DNA from 3 places in the Cryobacterium sp. Sr8 genome. Region 1 is predicted to be linked to each of the others. Evidence: riboswitches for the same ligand, from Rfam matches in the RefSeq annotation. Region 1 holds a riboswitch; each other region holds the start of a gene.
The links. A riboswitch is a leader RNA that binds a small molecule or an ion and turns the genes downstream of it on or off. The one in region 1 is predicted to bind thiamine pyrophosphate.
Positions count from the first base shown of each region.

Region 1 (6,549 bases):
AAGACCCTCGGCATGGCAGACCCCAGCGCAACTTTCCCCACCGAGGCTGCGGATGTCATCAAGAACGACGGTGGAACGGGCGAGTTTAGGAAAATCACGCTGGGCACCTCCGCCTATGAGGCCCTCTATGCCGGCAAAGTTGACTTCACCTCGGCATTCACCACCTGGGAGGGCATCGACGCCGCTCTTCGCGGCACCCCGATGAAGTTCTTCGCTCTGCACGACTATGGCCTACCGGACCAATACTCGGTGATCGTCGAGGCAAACCGGGACTGGACGGCCAAGTACCCTGCCGCCACTGCTCAGTTCGTCCAGGCCCTGCAAAAGGGGTACCAATACGCCGCCGACCATCCAGATGCCGCGGCGAAGATTTTGATCGACGCCAACCCCGGTGCCTTCGAAAACACGGAACTCGTGTACCAAAGCCAGGAAAAACTGAGCGCTTCCTACCTCAAAGACGCCAACGGTAAAGTAGGCACTCAAACGGCAGACACCTGGCAGCAGCTGGCCGATTCCCTCTACCGTGCCGGCCTCTTGGCCGACGAAGACGGCAAACCGCTCACAGCGCCGCTGGACACGTCGACACTGTTCACTGAGCACTACCTCAGTGAAAAATAGCATCACCGTGAAGCGGGCTACAGCGCCCCGCACGACTGCACTCTCGGCGCTAGCGCCTCCCGCCGCGATCCTCACCGCGCTCGTGATCACCTGGCAGGTGGCGGTGACGGCAGGCGGAGTGCAGCCGGCGATCCTGCCCTCCCCGCAGCGCATTCTTCAGCAGGGCTGGGAGGCCCGCACCACGATCTGGGACAATACGCTCCCCACCCTGCAGGAGACGTTTCTCGGCTTCGCCGTCTCCCTGACCGTCGCTTGGACGCTGGCAATCCTGATCGATTTTTCGCCATGGCTGCGGCGAGCACTGGTGCCACTGCTGGTGGCATCCCAAGCTATACCCATCATTGCGATCGCGCCGCTGATGATCATCTGGTTCGGATTCGGAATGCTGCCCAAAGTCATCGTCATCGCCCTGGTGACATTCTTTCCGGTCACGGTCGGACTGATTGACGGCTTCAACCGCACCGATCGGGACGCGATCAATCTGCTGCGCAGCATGGGGGCTAACCGGTGGAAGCAGTTCGTGTACGTGCGTCTTCCGTCGGCGCTTCCCTCGTTCTTCACGGCCCTTCGAATCGGAATCGCCTACGCCGTCACCGGTGCCATTTTTGCCGAGTACGTCGGCGCCGAGCGAGGCCTGGGCATTTATATGGCGGTGATGAAGAACTCGTTTCGCACCGATCTTGTGTTGGCTGCCGTTGCGGTGACCGCGTTCGTGAGCGTGTGCCTGTTCCTGTTGACCTACGTCGCCGAACGGGCGATCATCCCTTGGCATTCGAAGGAACGCAGGAGCTGGCATGGCTGAGGCGACTCCCCCGAAGATCGAACTGCGCGGAATAGGTAAGTCGTTTCCGCTCGGCCACGGGCAGGTACGGCCGGTCCTCGACGACATCGCCTTCTCGGCGCGGCCGGGCGAATTCGTTGCCGTGATCGGTCCGAGCGGATGCGGCAAGAGCACCATGTTCAACATCATGGCCGGCCTGGAGACGGCCAGTTCCGGCGAGGTCTTAGTCGACGGGGATGTCGTCACCGGTCAACACGAACACTTCGCATACATGCCGCAGAAGGATTTGTTGTTCCCGTGGCGCAGCATTCTGGAGAACACATCCCTCGGCCTCGAGGTTGCGGGGGAAACCAAGAAGACCGCCCGAGCACGGGCGGCCAGTCTCTTTGCGGCCTTCGGCCTGTCCGGTTTTGAAGATGCACATCCTTTCGAACTCTCCGGAGGCATGCGCCAGCGCGCGGCCTTGCTGCGCACCGTGGTGCAGGGCAGAGATGTCCTGTTGCTGGACGAGCCGTTCGGGGCCCTGGACTCCCTCACCCGCACCGACATGCAGTCCTGGTTGCAGGGGGTGTGGTCCCAGAACGCCTGGACTGCGGTGCTGATCACCCACGACATCCGTGAGGCGATTTACCTCGCCGACCGGGTGGTCGTCCTCAGCGCGCGGCCGGCATCCGTGCGGCTGAACCTGACCATCGACCTGCCCCGGCCGCGCGAGCTGTCGATGACCACCTCGGCAGAGTTCGCCGGATACGAACGCACGCTCCTGGCGACCCTGCACGAGGAAACCCTCTCGCCCAGAGGACCCTAAACCGCAGCGCCGATCGTGGGTCGTTCCAGCCCCAGGTGCCCACGTAAGGTATCCGCGGTATAGCGGGTGCGGAACAGACCGCGCCGTTGTAACACAGGGATCACCCGGTCCACGAACTCATCCAATGATTCCGGCAGCAGCGGCGGCATCACATTGAAGCCGTCCGCGGCACCGGAACGAAACCACAACTCGATTTGGTCGGCGATCTGCTCCGGCGTTCCGACCATGGTGCAATGCCCACCGCCGGCGGCGAGCCGGCCCAGCAACTGCCTTACCGTGGGCTGCTCAGCCTCGATAATTCGTAGGATGGTCGCATACCGGCCCTGCGGCCCGGTGAAGCCGGCCAGCGGCGGCAGCGGCGGCACCGGCACATCCAAATCCCAATTGCTGCAATCCTGTTGCACGAACGTTCCCAGCTGCGCGAGCGACTGCTCGGTCGGCAGGAGGGCGTCGACCTCCGCTTGCTTCGCACGCGCCTGCGCCTGTGTGGACCCCACATAAGTGACGAGGCCGGGCATGATCAACACCGTATCCGGATCGCGTTTGGCTACGGCAATGCGCCGTTTCACATCCTGGTAGTACTCCTGCCCGCTGGCGAGGTCATATGCCACCGCATAGATACCTTCGGCATAACGGGCGGCCAGCTCCCGGCCAGGGACGGAGGCGCCGGCCTGAAACAGAACCGGTCGACCTTGCGGCGGGCGCGGCACCGTCAGCGGGCCGTCCACCCGGAAGTGCTCACCGGAGTGGCCGATCGGCCGCACCCGGGCCGGGTCAACATAGAGACCTCCGCGGTCCAAGACCAGAGCATCGTCCTCCCACGAATCCCACAATTTCAGCGCCGCCTCGATGAACTCGGCCGCCCGGCTATAGCGCTGATCGTGGGAGGGCAGCACATTCATTCCATGGTTGCGGGCTTCGGCGTCAAACATGGAAGTGACCACGTTCCAGCCAATGCGCCCCTTACTGATGTGATCCAACGATGCAAGCATGCGCGCCGCGTGGAAAGGCGTGTAAAAGGTCGCCGAAACGGTGCTGACCAGCCCGATCCGGCTCGTCGCCCGCGCCATCGCGGCCATCGCCGTCAGCGGCTCAAGAAACCATCGCGGGCCGGTACTCACATCGCCGACGGCGTGCCCGTCGGCGAAGAACACCGCGTCAAAGAGGCCACGTTCAGCGCTTCGGGCGAGCCGTTCGTAGAAACTGATGTCTCCCAACTGCTCGATGGGCGACTGCGGCCGCCGCCAAGCGGCGCCATGGTGGCCGCAACCCATGAGGAACGCATTGAAGTGGAGCTGGCGCGGGGCTGCCATGACCGGCGCGGCCCTAGTTCATCACCAGGCCGCCGTCGACTATCAGGTTCTGCCCGGTTACCGACCGCGCCCAGGGGGAGGCGAAAAAAAGTACCGCATCCGCAAATTCGGCCGGGGTTGTCACCCTGCGCAGAGGGGTGGACGCGGCGATGAAGTCGAACACGTCCTCGGGGGTGGCCGCGCTGGCATCCGTGGTGCGCAGCAGCCCGCCAGAGACCATGTTCACGGCGATGTTGTGCGGGCCAAGCTCTGAGGCGAGAGTGCGGGTCAGGGAGAGCAGGGCGGCCTTGGCGGCAGTGTAGTCGTGGTAGGGCACCACCGGGTTTTGGAACAGGTTGGTGCCGATGTTGATGACGCGGCCGAACCCGGCCTCGCGCATGCCTGCCAGCGCCTGCTGGGTCGTGTTCAGGGCACCGCGGACACTGCCAGAGAACTGCGCCTCAAACTCGTCCCAGCCGATGTCGGCAGCGCCGGAGCGGGCATCGCCGTTGAAACGGAAATCAGCCAACGCGTTATTGACCACCGTTGTCACAGGGGAGCCAAAATGTGCCTGAGCCTGCGTGAATATTGCCGCGACCTGGACCGGGTCGGTGACGTCGGCCCGTACGGCAAAAGCGTGCTCAGGCCCGAAGCTGGCGGCCAAGGTTTCTGCCGCCGCGGCGCTGTGGCGATAGTTGATGACCACCCGGGCGCCCTGAGTCGCGAAAGCGTGCACGATGCTGGCGCCCAGGCCGCGTGCGCCGCCGGTGACCAGGACAATCTGTTCTGCTATTTGCATGATTTTCTTCACCTTGGGTAAGGCGAAAGGACGAGATCCGGCCCCAATGCGGTGCACGTAATTCTCCGTGACATCCCTTCGCTAGTTCGAACTAGATCAGGTTCAACGGGTGTCATCTCAGCCGACCGTCATACAGTCAGCACCCCGTGTCGCTGGAAACGATTATACGCAACCGCCTGGTACCGGCGAATTCGCGTCCCGAGCCTGAACTCATCAACTGCTGAGACCTTCGCCACCTGGTCAACACCGTCCACGACCTCACCGACCGAGGCATCGGCCTCAAGGTGCTCACCGGCGAGGGCGCCGCGATCGACACCACGACAGCATCCGGGAAGCTCGTCTTTGGTATCTTCGCAGCCCTGGCCGAGTTCGAGCGAGCACTCATCTCTGAACGCACCGTCGCCGGGCTCGCCGCGGCGCGGGAACGGGGGAGGACCGGCGGGCGCCCGTTCAAGATGACGCCGGCTAAAATCCGCCCGGCCATGGCCGCTATGGGGCAGAAAGAAACGGAGGTCGGCGCCCTTAGTAAGGAGCTTGGGATCACCCGGCAGACACTGTATCGCCACGTTTCCCCGACGGGGGGCGGAATTTCAAGGTGGATGAGGCCAGCGTGAGTTTAGGCGGGTAGTTTCGGCTCTTCTTCTTATGCTTCGGCTGGCTTGTTGATCCAGGCCGCGTCGCGGGTGGCAAGGATTCTCGGGTCGAGGTTGGTGCTGAAGCGCTCCGGGAACACTGGGGCGAACTTCAAGGTCTTAAACCACGCCTCCGAGTAGGGGGGTTGTCGTTACTCACCCGGGGCCGGGAATGCGACTTGGCCACTTCCAGATCCGAGAGCAGGGAGGCGACGGTGAACCGTCCCGGGTTTCATGCCGCCGTTTTGTTGGCGGCTCCGTCTCTTAACGGGCCGGTTATTTCAGCGTAGTAGTTGCGTTCGTATTCCTCGGGCGGCATGTTGCCGAGGGAGCTGTGGAGGCGCCGATTGTTGTACCAGTCGACCCAGTCGAAGGTGAGTTCCTCGACGTGAGCGAGGGTTTTCAGCGGGCCGGTGATGAAGGGTGAGTTGTTCGCGACGGCCTCGTTCTTGTAGAGCCCCATGACGGTCTCGGCGGCAGCGTTGTCGTAGGCGTCGCCGATGGTCCCGATTGAGGCCACGAGGCCCTCGAGAGCGACCGTCTCGGTGAACTTGATCGACGTGTATTGGGCAGGTTCAACCGATCGGAGTGCCAGATCGCGTCAGGCTCGATCTGGGTCGTCGCGGCGGCGTTCTTGAGCGCGTCGGCGACGAGTTCGGTGCGCATGTGATCGGCGATGGACCAGCCGACGACTTTCTTTGAGTAGCAGTCGATGACGGTGGCCAGGTAGATGAAGCCCTGCCACGTGTGGATGTAGGTGATGTCGCCGACGAACTTCACCCCGGGCCGGTCGGCGGTGAAGTCCCGCTTGACGAGGTCGGGCATGCTCGCGGCGGCCTCTGCGTCAGCCTCGGTGGTGATGCGGAACGGGCGCGGCTGACAGGCCACCACGCCTACTTGGCGCATGATCTGCCGCACCAACTCGGGAGAGCACTCGGTTTGTTCCTCGGCGAGATCGGCGTGGATGCGCCGATACCCGTAGGTGCCCTCGGACTCCTCGAAGAAGTACTGGACCCTTGCTATCAGCGCCTCCCGGCGGGCCGCGGTGGCCGATTGCGGACGTGTGGCCCAGTGATAGAAGCCGGACGTCGAGACGGCCAGCCACCGGCACATTTTCACCACCGAATTCAGATTGGCGGGCTCAGCTTTTTGGGAATCGATGAATTCGTACTTGCTCACTACCGCTGCTCCCGGGCGAAGTAAGCACTCGCTTTTTTCAAGAAAGCGGTCTCCGCTCGCAGCTCTTGAACTTCACGCTCGAGCTCCTTCAGCCGGGCCCGTTCCGACACCGTCAGATCCGTCTCCGTGCCGCCGTTGGCCTCGCGGTATTTGATCAGCCAGTTGCGGAGAGTCTCGGGGCCGACGCCGTATGCGGTGGCGACGTCCTTGATCGGTTTGGAGGTGTTGATCACCTCGCGGCACAGCTCGTCCTTGAACTCTTGGGTAAATTTCCGACGTGATGCGGTCATGCTGGTCTCTACTTTCAGTAGTCCCTCATTTTAAGAGGGCCCACTGTCCGAGATCTCCGCGGCAGGTCACGGCTACTGCCTCCGCGCGCCCGCGCAGGAAGCCTGCCCCTACGCCAACATCTGCGAGCACTGCCCCAGCTACCGCACCGA
Region 1 is NZ_SOHO01000030.1:29-6,577, reverse strand. Features, by position in the region: gene E3T54_RS05055 (ABC transporter substrate-binding protein) at 1-618, shown strand, start outside; gene E3T54_RS05050 (ABC transporter permease) at 608-1,420, shown strand; gene E3T54_RS05045 (ABC transporter ATP-binding protein) at 1,413-2,207, shown strand; gene E3T54_RS05040 (LLM class flavin-dependent oxidoreductase) at 2,204-3,520, opposite strand; gene E3T54_RS05035 (3-oxoacyl-ACP reductase) at 3,534-4,298, opposite strand; TPP riboswitch at 4,355-4,455, opposite strand; partial or broken gene E3T54_RS05030 (recombinase family protein) at 4,523-4,912, shown strand; partial or broken gene E3T54_RS05025 (IS3 family transposase) at 4,960-5,147, opposite strand; partial or broken gene E3T54_RS05020 (IS3 family transposase) at 5,163-6,399, opposite strand.

Region 2 (11,779 bases), on a different contig from region 1:
CCAGTTGACCACAATGGGCGGGTTGTGTCGGGGATGTGGCTCGGGGACGCCCTCGGCGACCGAGCCGATGGAACGTCCTACCTTCAACTGCATCCACAATTCCGCTGACGCTTCGTGGCGAGATGTTGCCGCAGGGCGCCTTGTTTGCCTCAACGTTCATGCTGGAGTCACTGGGGGTTTGAGTAGCGCGGCAAGGGTGGAACGATGACAGATTTCAGCCGCCGCTCCATGTTCACCGTTGCCATTGCCGCTGCCGGTCTCGCCGTCGCCGCACCTGGTGCCGCCCGGGCCGCCCAGGCTGCCCGTCCCGCGGCCATCCCCCTGGTTCGGAACCGTTTGACCTTGCCCAGCGGGATATCCACGGGCGACGTGACCACCGATTCCGGAGTCCTTTGGTCCCGCGGGTCCGGACAGGGTCTGCTGGTCGCTACCCTGCGCGCGGTAGACGACGGCGGGTCTCCGCTGGGCGGCGGCCGTGCCTTTGAGCGCGTCTTACGAGGCAGTCTTGCCAGTGAAGCCACCGATTTTACGTCCAGAATCAACTCTCGGAACCTTCCGTCGGGAACGCGTTTTGCCCTCAGCCTCCAGTTTGAGGATGTGGACGGGAACCTCGGTGAGGCTGCGCAGGGCTCCTTCAGCACGGCACCGGGCCAGGGCCGGCGCGGCAGCGGTTCCGCCCCGCGGGGCCAGAGCTTTGTCTGGACTGGCGACACCGCCGGCCAGGGGTGGGGCATCAATGAGGAGATCGGTGGCATGCGTGGTTACGCCGCGATGCACGCTACACGACCGGACTTTTTCATTCACTCGGGGGACACCATCTACGCAGACGGTCCCATCCAGGCCCAGGTGACCGAACGGGACGGGAAGCTGTGGCGGAACATCGTCACCGAGGAGGTGTCCAAGGTGGCCGAGACGCTGAAGGAGTACCGGGGGCGGCACCGCTACAACCATCTGGACGCCAATCTCCGGGCCATGTACGCGGAGGTTCCGGTGATCGCCCAATGGGATGACCATGAGACGCATAACAACTGGTACGCCGGCCAGATCCTGACCGATGCCCGCTACACCGAGCGGCGCGTTGATGTTCTGGCTGCCCGCGCCCGCCAGGCTTGGCAGGAGAACCAGCCCATTGCCCAGCTGACCGACGGCAGCACCGGGTTTGAACCGGCGCGCATTTACCGCAAGATCTCCCGGGGACCACAGCTGGACATCTTCTGCCTGGATATGCGCACCTTCAAGGACCCCAACACCGATGGCAAGGAAGCCCAGCAGACCAACATTCTCGGCCAGGAACAGGTCGACTGGCTCATCCGGGAGGTGAAGCAGTCCACGGCCACCTGGAAGGTGATCGCGGCGGACCTGCCGCTTGGCCTCATAGTTCCGGACGGCCCGGTGAACCAGGAGTCTCTGGCCAACCGGGACAACGGTGCTCCGCTGGGCAAGGAGCTGGAGATTGCGGGCGTGCTTTCCGCCTTCAAACGCCACCGGGTGAGGAACGTCGTTTGGCTCACCGCGGATGTCCACTATTGCGCGGCGCACCACTATTCGCCGGAACGGGCGGTCTTCCAGGACTTCGACCCGTTCTGGGAGTTCGTGGCTGGGCCTATCAACGCCGGCAGCTTCGGTCCCAACCAGATGGATGGAACCTTTGGTCCCAGCGTGGAGTTTTCCCAGGCCGGCAGCTACGCCAACGAGTCACCTCGCAGCGGCGAGAACCAGTACTTCGGCCACGTGGATCTTAGTGAAGAGGACGTGATTTCTGTGAGTTTGCGCAACGCCAACGGTGCGGTGGTCTGGAGTAAGGAACTCCATCCCGAGCGCTAATCCCAGCGGACTCGGCAGCGATGCTGCCGGTAGCGGTGGTCACGACGGCGCTCCTGGAAGTCGTGCGGCATCGTCATCGCCTACCTTAACAAGGTCGGGCTGGTGGCGCGCGAGCGCTTCGCCTGCCCCATGATCGTGTAATTCCACCACCGCTAGCCACTGCCGCCCCAAAGTGGTCACAAAACCCTTGACGGCTTCATCCCGCCGGAGTGTATTGGTGTCTCCTGTGCAACCGGGGGCGACGTGGGCGAAGACGACATGGGCAAAGATGGGCCGGACCGCTGTGATCTCGGTATAGCCGAACTCTCCCCCACAGAATGGTGGGTATGCGATCGGATGATCGCCAACGGGGATCCGTCGGCTAGTCCCGGTGCGGGGAGTCCGCGCGCTCGGCGATCTTGAGTCGGCGGCTATCCGTTGGCGGCAAAGGAGCGAGCGGCCGCGATGACTGTCTGGCCGATTTCGTCCAGCGGCTCGACACGCAAAAGAGCTGCGGGGTACCTGTCGCCCAGTTCCCGGTTCATTCCTTGGAACCACGCTTAGATCATCTTGGCACTCTCACGCTGAATCAGGATGCCGGTCACGTGGTACGCCGTGCGGAGCCGTTGCACGACGTCGGCACCGGGCGCGCGGGCGCCACCACTGACGATCCCACAACAGCGCGTGATCGCATCAGGAACTTGCTGGTTGAGCACGGAGCACGGCCGAGGACGAACAACTCACCGATCGGGGTCAGAGCCGAACGCTAGGCCGATCTCGCAATCCCACGGATATTGTCTGCAGGTTCAGCCGGTCGCCAACGGGCAGCGCGAGCCGTTTCGGAACGGGGTTTCGAACGGACTGACTCCTGGGGAAATAGCTAAGGCCCACGGCAATCGCGGTGGGCGCTCGTTCCACAAAGCAATGCCACCGCAAGTCGACTCGAACGGTGTGCTCTGATGAGGTGGGCGTCTTACCTGCACCGATCGCGCGGGTCAGAACGAACCGTCTCGGACTCATGCCGCCAGAGCGGGCCCGGTCAGGCGCCTCGGGGCCACAGCGCATGCAAGTGGTGCACCGGACCGTGGCCGTGGCCGACGTCGAGGGCATCCGCGGCGAGCAGGGCGCCTGTCAGGTAGTCCTTCGCATCCGTCACCGCGCCAGCCCAATCCGGGCGTTGGGGACGCAGCGCCGCGATTGCCGCCGAGAGTGTGCAGCCCGTGCCGTGCGTGTTCCGGGTCGGCACGCGCGGAGCACGAAGCCGGGTGATCGTCCCGTCCAGTAGGAGGAGATCCACGCTCTCGGCGCCGCCGAGGTGACCGCCCGTGATGAGCACGCCAGGGCACAGCCGATGGAGCCGCTCCAGCTGGCCGAGCGCCTCCTCCTCGCTGACTGCTGCCTCGTCCTCGCCAAGCAGGGCGGCGGCCTCTGCCAGGTTCGGCGTGACGAGGTCGACGACAGGCAGGAGCTCCTCTCTCAGCGCGGCCAGCGCGTCGCCAGCGAGCAACTGGTCTCCGCTCGTAGCGACCATGACCGGGTCGAGCACAATGAAGGCCGGCCGATGTCGCAGGAGCGTGGCCGCGACCGCCGCGACGATGCCGGCCGTGCCCAGCATGCCGATCTTGACCGCATCGATGCGAACGTCGTCGAAAAGCGTGTCGAGTTGTGCGGTGACAAAGGCCGGGGGAAGGTGGTGGCTCGCTGCCACCCCCTGGGTGTCCTGGGCGACCACCGCGCTGATGACACTCGCGCCGTACACGCCCAGGGCCGAGAACGTCTTCAGATCCGCCTGGCTGCCGGCACCGCCACTGGGGTCGGTGCCGGCGATGCTCAGGACGTTGAAGATCATCGGCGGGGCAGTTGGAGCGATGCTCAGATCGCCCTGATCGGCAGGTACACCGAGCTGCCCATGCGGGCGAATTCCGCGGATTTGTCGGCCATCCCCGCCTCGATCGCCTCCAGGCTGGAGAGCCCATTCTCTTCCGCGTACGCCCGGACATCGGCGGAGATGCGCATGGAGCAGAATTTCGGCCCGCACATGGAGCAGAAGTGGGCGGTCTTCGCGGGCTCTGCCGGCAGCGTCTCGTCATGGAAGCTGCGGGCGGTGTCGGGGTCCAGGGATAGCGCGAATTGGTCATTCCAGCGGAATTCGAACCGTGCCTTGCTGAGGGCGTCGTCGCGTTCCTGGGCCCGCGGATGCTGTTTGGCCAGGTCCGCGGAGTGAGCCGCGATCTTGTAGGTGATGACTCCCGTTTTCACATCGTCACGGTTGGGCAGCCCCAGGTGTTCCTTCGGCGTGACGTAGCAGAGCATCGCCGTCCCGGCCTGGGCGATGATGGCCGCGCCGATGGCGGAGGTGATGTGGTCGTAGGCGGGCGCGATGTCGGTTGCCAGCGGGCCGAGCGTGTAGAAGGGGGCCTCCTCACAGAGCTCTTCCTCCAGCCTCACGTTCTCCACGATCTTGTGCATCGGCACATGCCCGGGACCCTCGATCATGACCTGCACGCCATGCGACTTCGCGATCCTGGTCAGTTCCCCGAGAGTGCGCAGCTCGGCGAACTGGGCCTCGTCGTTGGCGTCGGCGATGGAGCCGGGGCGGAGCCCGTCACCGAGGGAGAATGTGACGTCATAGCGCCGCAGGATCTCGCACAGGTCGACGAAGTGGGTGTAGAGGAAACTCTCCTCGTGGTGGGCCAGGCACCAGGCGGCCATGATCGACCCGCCGCGCGACACGATTCCGGTGACCCGCTTGGCCGTCAGCGGCACGTAGCGCAGGAGCACTCCGGCGTGGACCGTCATGTAGTCGACGCCCTGCTCGCATTGCTCGATCACGGTGTCGCGGTAGATTTCCCAGGTCAGCTTGGCCGGGTCGCCGTTGACCTTCTCGACCGCCTGGTACAGGGGTACGGTGCCTACGGGGATGGGGGAGTTGCGCATAATCCATTCCCGGGTCAGGTGAATGTCTTTGCCCGTTGACAGGTCCATCAGCGTGTCGGCGCCCCAGCGGGCGGCCCACACCATCTTTTCGACTTCTTCGGCGATTGACGAGGTGACTGCGGAGTTGCCGATGTTTGCGTTGATCTTCACGGCGAACGCCTTGCCGATGATCATGGGCTCGCTCTCGGGGTGCTTGTGGTTCGCCGGGATGACCGCCCGGCCGCGGGCGACCTCGTCCCGCACAAGTTCCGCAGGCAACCCTTCCCGGGCGGCGATGTACGCCATCTCGGGCGTGATGATTCCGGCCCGGGCCCAGACCAGCTGCGTGGCGGCGCCGTCGATGGGCTCCGGTCGCTCCCACTCGTCCCGCATCTTCGGCAATCCGGCATCCAGATCGATTTCGGTGCCCTCGTCGGTGTAGGGGCCCGAGGTGTCGTACAGGTCGAAGTGCTCGTCGTTGCTCAGGTTCACCCGCCGGACCGGTACGGTCATCCCCGGGAATCCGGGTACCAACTCGTACCTTTTCGTGCTTCCCCAGATGGCTCCAGTGGTCACTGTGGACACAGTTGTAGCGTCGTTTGTTCGCATTCTGCAGATCTCCCTACGCCGGCATTACCCGGACAGGTTCAACGGTCGACGGCCCTGGCCGTCCTCTCAGCTCGCTGGTGCGAGCTCCCGTGGTTAGTGGTTGAACCATCAACCCTACCGGTCGATTCCGCCTGGCGCATCGGCAGGCCAGCCCCCATGACCTTTCCCCACGCCAGCAGGCCGCCCTGCAGGTGTGTCGTCCGTGCGTAGCCCCGCCGCTGCAGCTCGGCCAGCGTGTCATGCGAACGGCTCCCGGCCTGGCAGTACAGGACGATGTCCCGATTCCGGGAAAGTTCGCCGAGCGCTTCGCCCGACAGGATGCGACCCTGCGCAACCAGCCGGGATCCGTGAATGTGGCCAAGCGCATATTCCGCCGCTTCCCTGACGTCGATCAGGTCGAAGTCCTGGTGACCGGCGTCCCGGGCTGCCAGGCGGTCGCGCAATTCCCGAACGGTGATGGCGCGGGCGTCGCCCGCCTCGTCTCGCGGGGCAACCCCGCAGAGTCGTTCGTAGTCGACCAGTTCGGTGATCGGGTTGCGGGCGGGGTCTCTGGCAATCGTGATCTCCCGCCAGGACGAGGCCAGCGCGTTGAACAGCAGTACGCGTCCCAGCAGTGTCCGTCCGGCTCCGGTGATCAGTTTGACCGCATCCGCCGCCATCACCCCGCCGATGGCGGCGCAGAGCAGGCCCAGGACGCCGCCTTCCGAGCAGGAGAGGGCCGATCCGGCTGAGGGGGCCTCGGGGTACAGGTCTCGGTAGCTCGGCCCGTGTTTCTCCCAGAAGACACTGACCTGCCCGTCGAAGCGTGTGTTTTGTCAACTTGAAGCCGGCCATTTGAGCGATAAGAAACCTGCCAGTGTGGCGTGGTTTCCGGCCAGTTGAGCACGGTGGTCAGAACGTCCGGTTTCCGGGTTCGTTTTCGTCGCCGTCATCGGCGGGGGCGTCGGTGTTTCCGTTGCTCCATCCCGCTTCGGGATCGAGGAAGTCGGCAGGCCATGGGGCTGGTCGTCCGTTGTCGTCCCACCAGCCCGTGTCGGCGCCGTTTGTGAGGATGTTCAGGTCGTCTTCGAGGGTGCACCCGAAGGGGTGCGAGGGCCGCGTTTCTGCATCGTTCATGGATGATTCCTTCTGCTGTCGATGTGTTTTAGTCATGGCTGGCGCGGTTACGGGGGCTATTTCATGAGGGCGTGTTTGACCCGGTAGGACTCGCCACGGAACTGCAGGAGCCGGCCGTGGTGAACGATGCGGTCGATGACGGCAGCGGCCATGTTGTCGTCGCCGAACACCGTTCCCCATCGGGAGAACTCGAGGTTCGTGGTGATGATCAGGCTTCGTTTTTCATAGCCGTCGGCGATGACGTGGAACAGGAGCCTGGCGCCCTCGGTATCGATCGGTAGATATCCCAGTTCGTCGATGGCCACGAGCTTGTTCTTCGCGATGGATGCCAGCTCTCGGTCGAGGCGGCCTTCGTCTTTGGCGCGGCGCAGCTGCATGACTAACGAGGACGTGGTGAAGAAGCGTGCTGGGATCCCTTCGCGGCAGGCGGCGGCTACCAGCGCGGTCGCGAGGTGTGTTTTGCCGGTGCCGACGTCGCCGTAGAGGACGAGGTCTTCGGCCTGGTTGATGAACTCCAGCGAGGTCAGCGCGTCACGGCCGTAGTCTTCGGGAAACTTGACGTTGGAGTAGTCAAACCCGCTCAGCGACTTCAACGCCGGCAAACGTGCCGCGGTCAGCAGTCGTTGGCGGCGTGATTCCTGCCGGGATTCGTGCTCGGCCAGGAGCATTCCGTGGAGGTATTCGCGTTGTTTCGGGGTGCCTTTCTCGGCCCATTCCGCCAGCACCGTGCCGGTCAATGATGACTGCCGGCCGGTCTCGATGATGTCGTGGACGGTGACCAGGCTCATGCGATTTCTCCGGTCATAGTGTTCACGGTGGTGAAGATGTCATAGACGCTCAAATCCACGTTCTCTACCGTCGGCGTGGTGCCGTCAGCGAGCCGGCGGGCGAGCATGCCCAACGCGGCCATGTCCGGGGCATCTCCGCGCTGGATCAGCAGGTCGGCGGCGCGGATCGCAGCGTCGAAACCGGCCGATCCCGACGCGGCGTCCACGGCGTTCAGGAGCCGGCGCCGGTTGGTGGCCGTGGCCATATCAAGCCAGTCCCGCACGGGCTCTGAGACCAGGGCCCGTAACGGGGAATGACCCCAGGCTCCGGGCTTGGTCACCAGCAACGGCAGCAGCGACGCGGGTTCGAAGATCGTCTCGGTCTGGCGGCCGAAGGCCCGCGGGAACGAGCGGACGGGCGTGGCCTGCTCATCGAGAATCTCGACCACATCGTGCCGCAACCCCACCGTGAGAGTGCGACTGTGGAAGGCGGACCCGGCCGCGTAGGGGTTCCCGTCAATGAGGAGGTTCCCGGTCTTATCGGCGGTGCGGGTCTCGTAACGCACCGGGTCGAACCCGACCCCCGGCAACGCCAGGCTGGCGGCGACGTCCTGGGTGAAGAGCTCGCCCACCGGCAGGCCCTTGCGATAGTGCACGGCCGCAGCCAACGCCAGGCACCGCGCCAACAGCACCTCGTTGAGGCCCTGCAGGGTGGCCGCTTCCGGCTCGGGGACCATCAGGTTGCGCCGGAGGAACCCGACCGCGTTTTCCACGTTGCCCTTCTCATGACCCGAGTACGGGTTGCAGTACCTGGACTCGGACCGGTAGTGCAGCTTGAACGCGCCGAACAGTTTGGTCTCGGCGACCTTGGTCCCCACTCGTCGCCCAATCCCGGTGGCGTTGTCAAAGACCAGGTGCCGGGGCGCGGCGCCGATGTGGTCGAACACGGTGCGCAGCCCGTGGCAGACACACTCCGCTGTTTCTCCCCGGTAGGCCTGCACGAAGCGCATGTTCGAGAACGGGAACGTGACCACGAAGATATGCAAAACCTGCCGGATCCCCGCGATGACGGCCTCAGCCTGACCGAAATCGACCTGCGCGGTGCCAGCTGGCCAAACAAGTTCCGTGAAGCCCTCGCCGGCCCGACGGTGCTGAACGTTCCACTTCCTCACGAAGCGTTGCACCGGCGAATAACTTCCGATGAAACCTTCCTCGGCGACGAGACGATCAAAGACCCGCTTGGCCGTGTGGCGTTGCTTACGCGGCCGACGCTGGTCCTCGCCCAACCACAATTCAATGGTGTCTTCGAAGCCGGTCAAGACCGAGCCCGCAGGCCGGGCCACGGGCACCGTGGGCTTCGGCGAGTAGTCCTGTTGCCCGATGTACTTCGTCACCGCGTCGCGGCTGACCCCCAACCGGCGGGCGATTTCACCGCCCGCGATTCCTTGGGAATCGAGAGTTCTGATATTTTCTTGCACGGACATGGGTACCGTCATCTGCTTTCTAGTTCCTTCCGGCGCGACCGCTTGGCAGTAGCTACGCCGTAAGGAACCTATCTGGGGGTGGCGGGCCCATGTCTCCAACGCACGGGAGAAGGGCCGCGGCCACCGGTGATCTCTGTCTCTGCGGATTCCCCAAAACCAACGTCTTGACGGGGCATCGCCTGGCCTGATTCTTAGCGCTCTTTCGGCAGGAAACCGGCCACTAACTTGGCAGGATTCCAGCGCCGAAACGGCCTACAAAGAGTTGATCACACACAGCCACCCGCACGTTGACCCGACCGCTGGTCAGCATCTGCAGGTTGCGGGTACGGCGGATTAGGGGGAGGACTCCCGTTCCGGCGCGGACTCGTCCAAAATATCTGCGCGTCGTGTGACCATGAATTCTGAGATGCGGCGACGATCCATCGCAGTCACGGGGTCTGAGGAGGATCGGTACGGAAATTCACGGTAAGGGATCCGGTGGCTGTTGAATTGGTGCCATGGTGGTCGATTTCCTAAGTGATGAGCAGGCCGCCGGGTTCGGCCGATTCCCTGATGAGGTGTCGCAGGAAGACCTGGAACGCTTCTGCTGGTTGGACGATGGCCGATCTGTCGGTAGCCGGCCGCCGCCGGGGGATGCACAACCGCCTGGGATTCGCTGTGCAGCTGGCTACGGTGCGGGTCGTGGGTCGGTTCCTGACGGATCCGTTGGATGTTCCCTGGCCGGTGGTCGAGTCCTTGGCCGGACAGCTGGGCATGGCGGATGCCTCCGTCCTCAAGCTCTACGCGCAGCGGGGACAGACCGGTTACGAGCATGCAGCGGAGATCTCCGCCGTCTACGGGTACGTTGACTTCGCCGATCCGGCCAGGCACGAGGAACTGAAGCTGTTCCTGTCGGCCCGGGCGTGGACGTCGGCGGAGGGGCCGGTGCGCCTGTTTGAACGGGCGGCGGTCTGGCTGCGCGAGCGGAAGGTCCTTCTTCCGGGCGTCTCCACATTGACGCGCCTGGTCTCAGAGGTCCGTGCCGGCGCGAATGACCGGCTCTATGCCGTGCTGATTGACGCGGCCGGGCCCTCCCTGATCCAGGAGTTGGAGGGCCTGCTTCGCGTCGCGGACGGCTCGAGGCTGACCGCGTGGGAACGGCTGCGGACGGGGCCCTCAAGGGAGCTGCTGCGGCAGCTGGACCGGCTGGCACGCCTGCGGGCCCTGGGCGCGGGGACCGTTGACGTGGAAACGATACCCGCGGGCCGGATGAACGCCCTGGCCCGCTACGGGCTGGCAGGCAAGGCATCGGCGCTTCAGGGGCTATCGGGCCAACGCCGGGGCGCGACCCTGCTCGGGGTCTGAGTAGTAATGGAACGGAAACGTGCGCTAAGGGGTGGGCGTACGGGTGAGGTAGCCGTAGATCGTTGATCGGGGGACGTTGAGCGTTTTCCGTCCGAGGAGAATATGGCCGCAGAGGTGCCCTCAGGCAGGGTCGGGGTGGACGGCGAGCGGGGCCGTTTCTCAGGCTTCGGCGTTTCGATCGGTTACCGTGGAGGATGTTCTTTCGGCGGGTCAATTCGCTTTGCTGATGGCAGCAACGGAGGTGATATGACGCGGGATGGCACTGCACGCCGCACGGCTGCACCCGGGAGACTGTCACCTGTCGTTGCGTTACTCGCCTTGGCTGTGATGCTTGTTGGTATTTTCGCCACTCTTTCCCAGGCCACCGGGCATGACATGCACGCCACGGTTCCGTCGTCTTCCGCGGCGGCCAGTTCACTCGAGGAGGCTGCGGGTCTGCCGGCCGTGGCGGTGGTGGCTCCCGCGGCCGTGTTGATGTCTTCAGGCGCGCATGACGGCTCGTTGGATTGTGGTTTGCTCGCGCTGGCGTGTGTGCTATTCCTTACCCTCGTTGCCTTGGTCGTTGTGGCTCGGCGGATAGCTGTGTATCGACAACATCTCGATGCCGGTGGCGTCTCGCTCGGCCTAAAGCGCGCAGTCGTTTTGCCGATTCATCGGCCCAGCCTCACTCTTCTTTCCATCTGTCGCGTTTAGACCGAGTTGCCGCTCTGGTGCCAGACCTGGCGTCGGAGCTCCGCCTTGCCCACGGCCATCCGGTCTCCTAACGCGTGACGACGAGCTCACGAGGCGTCTCTCTTCGCTAGATTCACCCCGCCGCACAGCGCCATGTGGGCGCTGTCGGTGCCGCTCATTGGCATCATGGCCCTTTAGCAGATGCGCCACGAGCGAGACAGACGCGAGTGGCGCGCGTATAGACGGGTGTTGAATCCGTTTGAACACACTCGCGGGCTCGGGGCGGATCCCTCACATGAAACGCCTATGCGGCCACTCACCACGGCCTGTGGCGTACAAAAACTATTCCAGAAAAGAAAGCGCACCACTATGAAGAAGAATCAACCTAAACTCCGGCACGTCGTCCCAAACTACGCGGTATACATGGGACTTTTCATTGGCACCGGATTCCTTTCAGGCTCAATTGTGCACTTTCCGATAGATCCAGTGCGATTCTCAATAATTGGATTTATCGGAGCGGCGGTATTTGTTGCCTCGTCGACAATCAACGAAATCACCATGCAGGAACGGAAGCTGTCTCCTGCCGAAATATTCAAACTCATTGCATTTTCGATCGTGCTTGCACTAGGCGTAGGTATGATCAGCGGCGGCGTTCAGCACTTTGATGAGGTGCCGGAATACGCGAGCATACTCATCCCGCTAGGCGTACTACTCTCGCTAGTCGGTTATGTACTTCAACATGGAATTGACCTCCATAAAGTACAGACCTTCAAGCTCGGATTCGCAACGGTTATCGTGGTGGCAATCCTCGGCGTTTCACTGAATGCATATGCACAAACGTTCACGCAGAGTGAGGACGGCCACGGCGAGGAATCGTCTGAAACGCACGAGATGGCGCCAACCGATTCAGGAGCACCATCAGCTCCCGAAGTGTCGCCTGACGGACACAGCCACTAGCCATAGAAAATGGCAGCCCAGATATTGCGACCGCGCCTGAGAATCTGGGAACAGTAGACGCGAAGCGCGCACGGTGACCGGCCGCACAGGTCACATCTGCGTTTGTGCGGG
Region 2 is NZ_SOHO01000005.1:774-12,552, reverse strand. Features, by position in the region: gene E3T54_RS16595 (hypothetical protein) at 1-93, opposite strand, end outside; gene E3T54_RS00255 (alkaline phosphatase) at 205-1,824, shown strand; gene thiD (bifunctional hydroxymethylpyrimidine kinase/phosphomethylpyrimidine kinase) at 2,843-3,652, opposite strand; gene thiC (phosphomethylpyrimidine synthase ThiC) at 3,676-5,328, opposite strand; TPP riboswitch at 5,322-5,429, opposite strand; partial or broken gene E3T54_RS00240 (rhodanese-like domain-containing protein) at 5,553-6,077, opposite strand; gene E3T54_RS00235 (hypothetical protein) at 6,220-6,444, opposite strand; gene istB (IS21-like element helper ATPase IstB) at 6,501-7,232, opposite strand; gene istA (IS21 family transposase) at 7,229-8,695, opposite strand; gene E3T54_RS00220 (DUF4158 domain-containing protein) at 9,293-10,039, shown strand; gene E3T54_RS00215 (hypothetical protein) at 11,081-11,668, shown strand.
Region 2: it holds a riboswitch for thiamine pyrophosphate, as region 1 does, so the genes downstream of both, thiC (phosphomethylpyrimidine synthase ThiC) here and E3T54_RS05035 (3-oxoacyl-ACP reductase) in region 1, are expected to answer to the same signal.

Region 3 (12,505 bases), on a different contig from region 1:
GCCAGGAGCAACTCGACCGCGACGCACGCCGCGGCCACACGGACATCGGTGATGGCCAGCCCGCCGACGATCAGCAACAGGGATGACCCGAGCAGCGACAACGGCCCACAGCGTCTCGCGAGGCCGGTGGGGCGGGGCCGGCGGCGGGGCACAGGTGCCGGTGTGTGCGCGTCGCCGCTGCCCTCGGCCACGGCGGATGCCCCGACCGGCGTCGCCGCGGCATCCGTCAACGCCCCCCTGCCGTGCTCGAGGTGGATCCTTCGGTCGGCCAGTGCGATGAGCAGAGGATCGTGGGTGGCGACGACGACGGCGACGCCGGCGGCCCGGGCGGACAGGATCAGCCCGGTCACGGCAGCCCAGGTGTCACGGTCCTGCCCGACCGTCGGCTCGTCGAGCACCAGCACCGACGGCCCGTGGGCGAGCGCTCCGGCGAGCGCAAGCCGCCGGAGCTCGCCACCGGAGAGCTCGTGCGGGTCGGCGTCCCGCAGCGCCGACAGGCCGAGCGCCTCGATCAGGCCGTCGGCTCGCTGCGCGGACGCCTTTTCGTCCAGGCCGAGCGCCCGGCTCGTGCTCAGCACATCATTCAGGACCGTGCGGGCGACCACGGCGAGTTCGGCATGTTGCGGCACCCAGCCGACACGACGTGCGAGGTCCGTGGACGACCACCGGGCCGGGTGCGGGCCGACGCCGGCGGCCAGCTCCCGTCCCGCGCTCACCGTCCCGGAGGTGGGCAGCTCGAGGCCGGCCAGCAGCGCAGTGAGCGTCGACTTGCCTGCTCCGCTGACGCCGACGATTGCCAGGACCTCGCCGGAACGAACGCTGGCGTCGACGCGCGAGAGCGCCTGCACCGAGGCAGGCACGGCCTGGCCCCCGGGCGACGCAAGCCCGGCGCGCGGACGGCGGACCACGCCGACGGCATCCGCCCGGATCACAACCGAACCGACCGGCCCGCCCGGCAAAGCCGGAAGGCACAACTCCGGAGGCAACCCGCGGGGAACAGGGGCCGGGAGGCCCGGAGCCCAGACACCCTGCAATGCCGGCGCCGCGCCGCGCTCCAGCAGCGTCTCCGCAACGGTGCCGTCTGCGCTGATTCGTCCGTCGGCGTCCAGGATGATCACCCGGTCGACCTCGTCGAGCCAGGGGTCGAGGTGGTGTTCGACCAGCACCATCGTGGCGCCCGAGGCGCGGCCCGCCACCCAGATCGCCGCGCGCACCGTGTCCGCGGCCGAGCGGTCGAGCATCGAGGTGGGTTCGTCGAGCAGCACGAGCCGGGGGCCCAGTGCGAGCACGCCGGCGAGCGCGAGGCGTTGCGCCTCGCCGCCGGACACCGCGTCCACCGGATGGTCCGGGCCATAGGGGAACCCGACCGCGTCCAGCGCCTGCTGCACCGCGGTCCAGATCTGCTCCAGGGGCAGGCCGGCGTTCTCCGGGCAGAAGGCCACCTCGCGTCCCACTCGAGGGGCGACCATCGCGTCCGCCGGGTCCTGCACGAGCAGCCCGGCCGGGGCGCCATGCAGGTGCGGGTCCCGGCCGTCGACGCCGATCGATCCGGCGAGGTCGCCGGCATCCGTCGTGGTGAGCACGCCGGCCAGCGCGCGCAGCAGGGTCGACTTACCGGAGCCGCTCGGTCCGGCCAGCAGGATGCGCTGCCCCTCCTCGATCTGCAGGGTCACGTCGTGCAGGACCGGCGTTGCACGCCCGAACGGGCGCCAGGTCAGCTCGTGCACCTCCACCCGCGCTCCGCGCGCGCGCGGCGGGCGGTGCGGCGGAGCGGCGGGCGCGGGCCGGTCAGCGGGTCGCGCGGGACTCACGGAATTCCTGGCCGGCAGGGAAGGCATTGAGGGCACCGGAGCGGGCGAGCGCCCGCACGAGTGCCAGGCCGCCGAGGCCCGCGATCAGGGCGCCGGACGCGACACCGCAGGCGAGGTAGGCGAGCTTCCATGCCGGGGAGTAATCGGCCGTGTACGCCCACCATTCGTAGCCGACGATTTCCAGGATCGCGGCGGCGACGCCGCCGAGCACGGCCGTTGCGGCGCCAAAGCGCCGCCAGCGAACCAGGGCGAGCACCAGCTCGACGCCGAGGCCCTGCAGCAGTCCGGACAGGAGCACGGCGACTCCCCACCCGTTGCCCAGCAATAGCTCGACATTGGCCGCGACGAGCTCGGTGAAGAGCGCGGCGCCTGGGCGCCGGATGACCAGTCCGCCGACGACGGCAGGGATCAGCCAGACGCCGAGCGAGAGCTCACCCGCCGGGGGAAAGCCGACGGTCACGACGCTGAGCAGCGGGTAGACGAACGTGTCGAATCCCCAGAAGGCGACACCGAACGCCACGGCGAGCATGGCGGCGGTGATCAGGTCGACCCCGCGCCAGGCGGTCAGCCGGCCGGAGGCGAGTATGGTGCTCTTGGGTGCACCGGGCGACGATGCGTCCCGAACGTCGTGTCTTGCGTAGTCATGTTGTTCCTGTTCCCGTGGATTCCGCGGGGACGTTCCCTCAGGCCGCGCTCGCCCGGGCAAGCCCGGCGGGGCACGGCACGAAGGCACGTGAGATTTCCCGACTCCCTTCGCCGGTGCTAACCGGAGCAGGTTCGAGGGTCTGCGGCTTCCCGCACTCTCAGCGCAGTGAAGCGCTCCCCTGTCGTTCACCGATGATGTTACATGGGCACTCGCGCGACGGGACCGGCCGTGCGGCGCATTTCACTATGTGACGTGCCCGAGTCAGCCGCACCCTCGGTGGTCGATGTACGCAGAAAAACGAGCAACCTCGTGCGGGGAAGTCCACCGGCAAACCGCGAGACGCTGGACAGCCCCGGCTGGGATGATGCCGGACCGGCCTCAGCCGGCTGAGATAGCCCTGGCCGCTGAAGCTATAGCCCGGTTCTGCAAAAGGTGCGGAATTTACGCGGGCCAGCGGACAAGCTTGAAGATCATCCGCTCCCCGTATCCGGAACGACGAATGGCCTCCGAAACCTCGGAGGCCATTCGTTTTGGGACGAGTTCCCGGAACAGAATCAGCCAGTTGCAGGAACAACCCCGTGGCGGTACCGGTGGGATTTGAACCCACGGTGGAGTCTCCCCCACACAACTTTTCGAGAGTTGCACCTTCGGCCGCTCGGACACGGTACCGGGGTCGATTGTAGTTGAGTCGGACGTCCCGGCGCGAATCCGCGCGAGCACGCGCCCAGCCGCCAATCAGCGGATGCCCAGAGCAGGGTTGTATTCTCGGCGGGTGATATCCCTGAACCAGCGACTCCGCTCCCTCGTCCTGACCGCCGGCACCGTGGCTGCGGCGGCAGGAATCGGTGCTGCCGCCACGTTCAACTACAAGAAGTTCCGCCTCCGGCTGGCCGAGAACGCGGCAGTGCTGAACGAGACCCTGCCGATCCACTCGCAGTGGTGGAGGGATCACGCCAAGGAGAAGGGCGAGCTGCTCTACGTCGCCATCGGTGACAGCGCGGCGCAGGGCATCGGCGCGAGCAAGCCCAACCGGGGGTACGTCGGGATCCTGGCCGATCACATCCGCCTGAGCACCGAGCGCACCGTGCGGGTGATCAACCTCAGCGTGTCCGGCGCCACCGTGCACCTGGCCGTGCGCGACCAGCTGCCGCGCTTCGTGAAACTCGACCCCGACGTTGTCACGATCGCCATCGGAGCAAACGACATCGCGCTGTGGGATGCCACGCTCTTCGAGACCGGGATCCGGCAGATCTTCTCAGCCCTCCCCGCCCATGCGATCGTCGCCGACCTGCCGTGCTTCCACCTGCCCCACAACGAGCGCAAGGTGGCCGTGGCCAACGGCATCCTGCGCGGCGTGGCGGCGGAGTTCGGGCTGAGCGTCGTTCCGCTGCACACGACGACCAAACGGCAGGGCCTGCGGAGCGTCGCCACCCAGTTCGCAAACGACTTCTTCCACCCCAACGACCGCGGCTACCGGGTCTGGGCCGAAGCGTTCCTGCCCGAACTCAGCGCCGACATCGCGCGTCGGATTCCCCAGGCCAGCGCCGACGCGCAACCCGGCGTCGGTGGCCCCGGCTAGGCTCGCTGGCATGGCCAAGCCCCTCTCGACTTTCCGCTGCACAGAGTGCGGCTGGACCACCCCGAAATGGGCGGGTCGCTGCGGCGAGTGCCAGCAGTGGGGCACCGTTCTCGACGCCGCAGAGAAGGCCGGGATCGGCCGCTCCGTCAAGCCGACGACGGTAACCGGCGACGGCATCGCCCGGCCCATCACGCACGTCGACACGACCTCGGTCGCGCACTGGCCCACCGGCATCAACGAATTCGACCGGGTGCTCGGCGGCGGCATCGTTCCCGGCTCGGTGATCCTGCTGAGCGGTGAGCCCGGCGTCGGCAAGTCCACGCTCCTGCTCGAGGTCGCGTCGAAGGCGGCGGCCGCCAAGTCCCGCGTGCTCTACGTGAGCGCCGAGGAGTCCGTGAGCCAGGTGCGCCTCCGGGCCGAACGCACCGGCGCGCTCCAGCCCGAGCTGTACATCGCCGCCGAGACCGACCTCGCCACCATCCTCGGCCAGATCGACGCGGTGAAGCCCGACCTCGTCATCGTCGACTCGGTGCAGACGGTCGCCAGTTCGCTCTCCGACGGCCTCGCGGGCATGCCCAGCCAGGTGCGGGAGGTGGCATCCACCCTCATTCGCGTGGCCAAGGACCGCAACCTGCCCATCCTGCTCGTGGGCCATGTGACCAAGGACGGCTCGATCGCGGGGCCGCGGCTGCTCGAACACCTGGTCGACGTGGTCTGCCAGTTCGAGGGCGATCGGCCGAGCGCGCTGCGATTCGTGCGCGCCCTCAAGAACCGGTTCGGGCCCACCGACGAAGTGGGCTGCTTCGAGATGACCGGCGACGGGATCGCCGAGGTGCCCGACCCGAGCGGGCTCTTCCTCAGCCGAGGCACCGATCCGGTCTCCGGCACCTGCGTGACGGTCGCCCTCGAGGGTCGTCGGGCGATGCCCGTCCAGGTGCAGGCCCTCGTCGTGGCGAGCCAGGCTCCGAACCCTCGGCGGGTGACGAACGGCGTCGACCCCTCACGGGTGGCCATGCTCCTGGCCGTGCTCGAGAAACGCGCCGGCCTGCAACTGGGCGGAATGGATGTCTACGTGTCGACGGTCGGCGGCATCCGTCTCACCGAGCCTGCCGCCGACCTGGCGATCGCCCTGGCCATCGCGTCGGCGGTGAAGGACCGTCCGATCTCGCACACCGTGGCCGCGTTCGGGGAGATCAGCCTGGCCGGCGAGATCCGCGCCGTCTCCGCGGCGACGCAGCGCGCCGGCGAGGGCGTGCGGCTGGGCTTCACGACCCGCATCGACGTCGCCAGCGGCTCGATCGCCACCGCCGTCGGCCAGGCGCTGGCAACCGGCGTGCCCGACCGCGAGGCCGAGCTCGACCGGGCCTTCTAGACCGACGCCGCCACCAGGGATCCGAGCGGCACAGCCTCGGGGACGGCCGCGCTTTCATCCCCGATGAAGCTCGAAATGGCTGCCGAGTGCACGACGCGATTGCGCCCATTGCGCTTGGCCACATACAGTCGCAGGTCGGCGGTGCGCAGCAAGTCGGAGTTCTGCTCGCCGTCGGCCGGCGCCAGGGCGACGCCGATGCTGGCCGTCACCGGGAGGCCGTGCGTGATCGGCGGCCAATCATAGGTCGCGATCGTGCGACACAGGTCCTCGGAGAGTTTGTAGGCCCTCGCCGCGTCGGTCTCGGGGAGGATCAACAGGAACTCCTCCCCGCCCAGGCGTGCCGCGATGCCGCCGGCGACGGGCTCCACGGCTTCGGCCAGGAGGCGGCCGAGTGTTCGCAGCACCTCGTCGCCGACCCCGTGGGAGAGCGTGTCGTTGACGCGTTTGAAATGGTCCAGGTCGATCATCGCGATCGCGAGGGACGGCCCGCCCTCCCGCAGCTGCAGCAGGGCTCCGCCGAGGTGCTCGTCGACGAACCTCCGGTTGTGCAGGCCGGTGAGGGGATCGCGTTCGGCCAGTTCCCGATAGCGCTCGCTTTCTCGGCGCGATTCCGCCGTCTGGAACATGGCCTCGAGAATGCGACCCTTGGCCTCATTCTCGCTGGCGCCGAGCGCAACGGACTGCTCGTGATAGGTCCGATAGGCCTCGAAGGCCGCCCGGTAATTCTCCTGCGCCGCGTAGACCTCGGCCTGCTCGCGCGCCGCCTCCGTCGTCCACCGAATCAGGCCGTTGCGCTGGGCGAGGTCGCGGCACCGGTCGATGACGACCTGTGCCTGGTCCAGGCGCCCCTGCGTGCGGTAAAGCTGCGTCAGGGCCACCAGGGCCGCCGCCGAGCTGTCCGGGTGCGCATCGCTGAACGCCGCGTCCAGGGCCGGGATCAGCATCGTCTCCGCCTCGGGGAGCCGGCCGGCGGCCATGTACACCCGGGCGATGGTGTCGCGCGCGGACATCCCGATTTGGCGGTCGCTCAGCTCCGAGAGGCCAACCAGGCGTTCGACCGTGGCGAGTGCCTCGACGTTGTTGTGGGCCAGGTGTTCCGTGTAGGCCAGGTTGTTGAGGATGATGTACCGGATGTTGGTTTCCGGGTCGTCGATGACGAGTTTCAGCGCATCGTCATATCGCCTCCTGGCCTCATCCAGGGAGCCCGCCGACCCGAGCGCGTCGGCGAGGCATTTTCGGGCGGCCGCTCGCATCAGCGGAATCTCCGACTCGGCGAGGAGGTCGTTCGCGGCGACGGCGTGCTCCAGCGCCAACGCCCGGTCGCCAACCATCTCGAAAACCGAACCGAGGACGTCGTGGCAGCGGGACTGCAGGGCGACTTCGCCATGCTGTTCGGCCCAGCCCAGAATCTGTTGCACATCGATGGCGCTCGGGCTGGGATCCGTGCGGTGGATTCGCACGGCCGCGATCAGAACGCGCAGGCGACGAGAGGTCGCCCCGTGCTCTCCGTCGCCGAGTTGCCCGAGCCACTCCTCCGCGGCGTGCAGCGCAACGTCCCGGTCGATCCAGAACTGGCGTTCCACGCTCGCGAGACGAGCGTCGACAGGATCGTCCCCGGTCCCCACCACTGCGGCCCACTCTCAGACAGGTACGTGACCCCGGCGCAGATTCCGCAGACCGAGACCCTCTCAGAGAGAGGTTCGACGCTATCGAAAGTCAGCCTAGTGGGTACAGACCCAACGCGGTCCCCACCCGTGGGGGCGATTATTCCCCGCCCTCGCCTTCCGCGGGGAGCGGTCCGAGCGCCCGCATCAGGTCCGCCGGGGCGGCCTGCATCACATGCGGACCGGCGATGTCGAAGAACACCATTTCAAGCGTCTGCTCGTGCACGGTGAGGAACTCGCGCAGCCACTGCGCGTCGCCGACCATGACCCGAGGGTCGGGGTCGTCCGGCAGCATCCGGGCGTAGTTCTCGGTCGACGAGAAGAGCAGCAGCATCCGCTTGTCCGAGCCTTCGCGGCCGAAGACCCGAACCTGCTCGGCCCGACCGTTGACGACGAGTTGCGGAACGATGATCACGTCGTTGCGCAGGGCGTAGGCCACGGCGACGACGTCCTGCGCGGCGAGGGCCGCGGCGAGGGGCTCGGAGCGGGTGGGAGGAGTGGGTTCGGTCACCAATCCATTCAACCAGCCGGCGCCGCTGCAGGTCCAAGCGAAAGCACCTGCCGTGAGCGAACGATCGCTCGGTGCAGCGGCACGGACCTCAGTACAGCAGGAACTGCTTCGGCGTCTCGGATTCGATTCCGTCGACGCTGACCCGCAGGTGGTACGACGCACCACCGGCCGGCGCCGCGTCGCGGGTGGCCGCGTCGCAGGTGTCCTTCGCCGAGCGCACACGCTGCCAGACGACAGGCGTGGTCGAGCTGATCGGGTCGCCGGGCTCGAGCAGGACCGCCTGGTCGGCCGAGTCCTGCTGGCAGTCGGTGGATGTCCAGTAAACGTCCTTGCCGCTCGAGATCGTGAAGACCTGCTTGGAGGTTCCGGCGTTGATGGTGCAGGAGGTGTCGCCGGTGTTGGTGACACTCAGGGAGAGCTGGGGCAACTTGCCCGGCTCATACTTGACCGCATCGGTAATCGCTTCGACCTGCACATGGGCGGCAACGCAGGGGGCGCCCGCGACCGCGGGTTCCGGGGTCGGCTTCGGCGCGGCATCCGTCGCGGGGGCGGAAGCGGACGCGGCCGGCGGCGTGGGGTCGACCGGTTCGCCGCGGCTGGAACCGGGCTTCACGATGATGAGGACGATGATGACGAGCACGGCCAGCAGGCCCAGCCCCACCATGAGGCGGCGGCGCCGGTACACGGTGCTGGACTGGCGACCACCGGGGTTCTTTGTCGTCGACATGCCCCAAGGTTAACGAGCCGGCGCGCCGCTGCCCGGTAATGGCGTGCGTGTCGGCGGAATGGTTCAGGCCAGACGCTTGACCATGCGGGTGTTGCCGAGCGTGTTCGGCTTGACCCGCGCGAGGTCGAGGAATTCCGCGACGCCCTCATCGTGTGATCGCACGAGTTCGGCGTACACGGCGGGATCGACGGTCTCGGAGCCCATGTCGACGAAACCGTGCCGGCTGAAGAACGGCACCTCGAAGGTCAGGCAGAACAGACGGCTCAGGCCGAGTTCGCGGGCATCCGCCTCGAGGCGGTCCAGCAGCGCGTGGCCGACGCCGTGGCCGAGCCAGTCCGCCGACACGGCCAGGGTGCGCACCTCGGCGAGGTCCTCCCACATCACGTGCAGGGCGCCGCAGCCGATGAGGCGCCCCTCGGCGTCCTCGGCCACCCGGAATTCCTGGACGGCTTCGTAGAAGACGACCCGGTCTTTACCGAGCAGGATGCCCTCCTGGATGAGCGGCTCGACGAGCGCCTGGATGCGCGGCACATCACTGGTGCGCGCCCGGCGCACCGAGTAGCCCTGCACTGCGTGGTCCTGCGCTGGCACGCTCGGCCCTCTCTCGTCGTTCTCACCCGGAACGTCCAGTCTACGGATTCCGCTCCGCTCCCCCGCCCTCATGACGAAAGCCGAAGGGGCCCGGCGGATTGCTCCGCCGGGCCCCTTCCCGTGAGTTGCCCCGGGTGCCGGACTACTCGCTGGTCACCGCGAGGTCGGGTGTGCCCGACCCGGTGCCAATGCTGGCGGTCGCGTTGACGCCGATCCCGACGGCCGACTCGCGCACAGTCGTCGTGAAGACGAACTCGCCGGCCTGGAAGTCCACGTGCACGTGGTCGCCCGCATTGAGCTCGCCCTGCAGGATTTTCTCCGACAAGCGGTCCTCGATTTCGTGCTGCACCGCGCGGCGCAGCGGCCGGGCGCCGAGCGCGGGGTCGAAGCCGACCTCGATCAGCCGCTCCTTGGCGGGGAGGGTGAGCTCGACGGTCATGTCGCGGTCGAGCAGGCGGTCGCTCAGGCGCTTGATGAACAGGTCCACGATCTGCAGCAGTTCCGGCTTGGACAGCTGAGGGAAGACGATGATCTCGTCGACGCGGTTGAGGAACTCGGGCTTGAAGTTCTTCTTCAGCTCTTCCTTCACCTTGCCGGCCATCCGGTCGTAGCCCGTCGAGGTGTCGCCCTCAAGCTGGAAACCGACGGGTCCGCCGCTGATGTCCTTCGTGCCGAGGTTGGTCGTCATGATGATCACGGTGTTCTTGAAGTCGACGACGCGACCCTGGCCATCCGTCAGCCGGCCCTCTTCCAGAATCTGGAGGAGCGAGTTGAAGATGTCCGGGTGTGCCTTCTCGATCTCGTCGAACAGCACCACGCTGAACGGCTTGCGGCGCACCTTCTCGGTGAGCTGCCCGCCCTCTTCGAAACCGACGAACCCGGGAGGGGCACCGAACAGCCGGGAGACGGTGTGCTTCTCGCCGTACTCGCTCATGTCGAGCGAGATCATGGCGGCCTCGTCGTCGAACAGGAACTCGGCGAGCGCCTTGGCCAGCTCGGTCTTGCCGACGCCGGTGGGGCCGGCGAAGATGAACGAACCGCTCGGGCGCTTCGGGTCCTTCAGGCCGGCGCGGGTGCGACGGATCGTCTTGGCGAGGGCCGAGATGGCCTCCTCCTGGCCGATGACGCGCTGGTGCAGGGCCTTCTCCATGAAGACGAGCCGCGAGGACTCTTCCTCGGTGAGCTTGAAGACCGGGATGCCGGTGGCCTGCGCGAGAACCTCGGCGATCAGGCCCTCGTCGACGACCGCGGTCGTCTTGACGTCGCCCGACTTCCACTTCTTCTCGAGGCGCAGACGCTCGCCGAGGAGGTTTTTCTCCTCGTCGCGCAGGCTTGCGGCCTTCTCGAAGTCCTGTTCCTCGATGGCGGTTTCCTTGGCGGCACGGACCACGGCGATCTTCTCGTCGAATTCGCGCAGCTCGGGCGGGCTCGACAGGATCGAGAGGCGGAGGCGTGCGCCGGCCTCGTCGATCAGGTCGATGGCCTTGTCCGGCAGGAAGCGGTCGGAGACGTAGCGGTCGGCGAGGTTCGCGGCGGCCACGAGGGCGCCGTCGGTGATGGACACCTTGTGGTGCGCCTCGTACCGGTCGCGCAGCCCCTTGAGGATATTGATCGTGTGCGGCAACGACGGCTCGTTGACCTGGATCGGCTGGAAGCGACGCTCGAGGGCGGCATCCTTCTCGAAGTGCTTGCGGTACTCATCGAGCGTGGTCGCGCCGATGGTCTGCAACTCACCGCGGGCGAGCAGCGGCTTGAGGATGGAGGCCGCGTCGATCGCGCCCTCGGCGGCTCCCGCACCGACGAGGGTGTGGATCTCGTCGATGAAGACGATGATGTCGCCGCGGGTGCGGATCTCCTTGGTGACCTTCTTCAGGCGCTCCTCGAAGTCACCGCGGTAGCGGCTGCCGGCGATGAGCGAACCGAGGTCGAGCGAGTAGAGCTGCTTGTCCTTCAGCGTCTCCGGGACATCGCCCTTGACGATGGCCTGGGCGAGGCCCTCGACCACGGCTGTCTTGCCGACGCCGGGTTCACCGATCAGCACGGGGTTGTTCTTGGTGCGACGGGAGAGGATCTGCATGACCCGCTCGATTTCCTTCTCGCGTCCGATGACCGGGTCGAGCTTGTTGTCGCGTGCGGACTGGGTGAGGTTGCGGCCGAACTGGTCGAGGATCTGGCTGCCCGCGGCGCCGGCCGGCTGCTCGTTGGCACCCACCTGCACCTGCTCCTTGCCCTGGTAGCCGGAGAGGAGCTGGATGACCTGCTGGCGCACCCGGTTGAGGTCGGCGCCGAGTTTGACCAGCACCTGGGCGGCAACGCCTTCGCCCTCGCGGATGAGGCCGAGCAGGATGTGCTCGGTGCCGATGTAGTTGTGGCCGAGCTGCAGCGCCTCGCGGAGGCTGAGCTCGAGCACCTTCTTGGCGCGCGGCGTGAACGGGATGTGCCCGGTCGGCTGCTGCTGGCCCTGGCCGATGATGTCCTGCACCTGCTCGCGCACGGCGTCGAGCGAAATGCCCAGGCTCTCGAGGGCCTTCGCGGCGACGCCTTCACCCTCGTGGATCAGCCCGAGCAGGATGTGCTCGGTGCCGATGTAATTGTGGTTGAGCATCTTGGCCTCTTCCTGGGCCAAAACGACGACGCGACGAGCTCGGTCGGTGAATCTCTCGAACATGATTACTCCCTTGGCGCCAGGGGCAGTTGTGGCGCCGATACATCGAGAGTAACCAGCGAAACTGGGTTGCAGGCGCTTGTTCGCCCTAGGCGTGACGGATGACGCTCGCGCGGAGCCGAGGCCACGGTCGGCCGCGGGCCCCGTCTGCCCTTGCGAGCAGCCGTACCCACGCAAATAATGGCGCGACGAAGCGTGGGGCAAGCGCGAGAGTGCTGCGATGAATCGCACCGAGAACCCCGAGCATGAGATCCCCCGCCTGACCGCAGAGAACGCCCGCGTCCGGGGACAGGTGGAATCCGGGGCGCTCGCGGCGCGGCCCCGCACGCGAGCGCGGGGCAGGGTTCGCGGGTTCTTCGCCATTCTGCTGATTGCGCTGGGGGCCCTGCTCGCGCCCGTCGCGGTGGTCGCGTTCTGGACGAAGGCGGAGGTCACGGACACCTCCCGCTTTGTGGCGACCCTCGCCCCGCTCGCCGAAGACCCCGCCTTTCAGGCATTCCTCGTCGACGAGATCGTCGTGGCGATCGAAAGACAGGTGGACTTCGAAACGGTCACGTCCGACCTCTTCGACGGGCTCTCGGCGCTCGACCTTCCGCCCCGCGCCGAAGCCGCACTCCGGCTGCTCGAGCAACCTGCCGTGGCGGGCGTCCGCTCCCTCATCCGCAGGGCGGCCGAGAAGGTCGTCACCCCCGAGGCCTTCGCGCGGGTCTGGGAGGAGGCGCTGCGGGTCAGCCACAGCCAGCTCGTGGCAGCCCTGCAAGGCGACGAGTCGGCTGCCCTGGTGATCGGCGAGGCCGGCGAAGTGGGCATCCAGCTGGCGCCCGTCCTGGGCGCGGTCAAGAAGCAACTCGTCGCGCGGGGTTTCACGCTGGCCGAGAGGATCCCCGAGGTCGACCGCACCATTCCGATCGCCCAGTCGGATGCGCTGGTGCAGGTACG
Region 3 is NZ_SOHO01000043.1:78,569-91,073, forward strand. Features, by position in the region: gene E3T54_RS08885 (ATP-binding cassette domain-containing protein) at 1-1,733, opposite strand, end outside; gene E3T54_RS08890 (ECF transporter S component) at 1,789-2,340, opposite strand; TPP riboswitch at 2,543-2,647, opposite strand; tRNA gene E3T54_RS08895 (tRNA-Ser) at 3,037-3,126, opposite strand; gene E3T54_RS08900 (SGNH/GDSL hydrolase family protein) at 3,230-4,036, shown strand; gene radA (DNA repair protein RadA) at 4,047-5,408, shown strand; gene E3T54_RS08910 (diguanylate cyclase) at 5,405-6,991, opposite strand; gene E3T54_RS08915 (dehydrogenase) at 7,173-7,583, opposite strand; gene E3T54_RS08920 (hypothetical protein) at 7,672-8,310, opposite strand; gene E3T54_RS08925 (amino-acid N-acetyltransferase) at 8,374-8,901, opposite strand; gene E3T54_RS08930 (ATP-dependent Clp protease ATP-binding subunit) at 9,044-11,569, opposite strand; gene E3T54_RS08935 (hypothetical protein) at 11,787-12,505, shown strand, end outside.
Region 3: it holds a riboswitch for thiamine pyrophosphate, as region 1 does, so the genes downstream of both, E3T54_RS08890 (ECF transporter S component) here and E3T54_RS05035 (3-oxoacyl-ACP reductase) in region 1, are expected to answer to the same signal.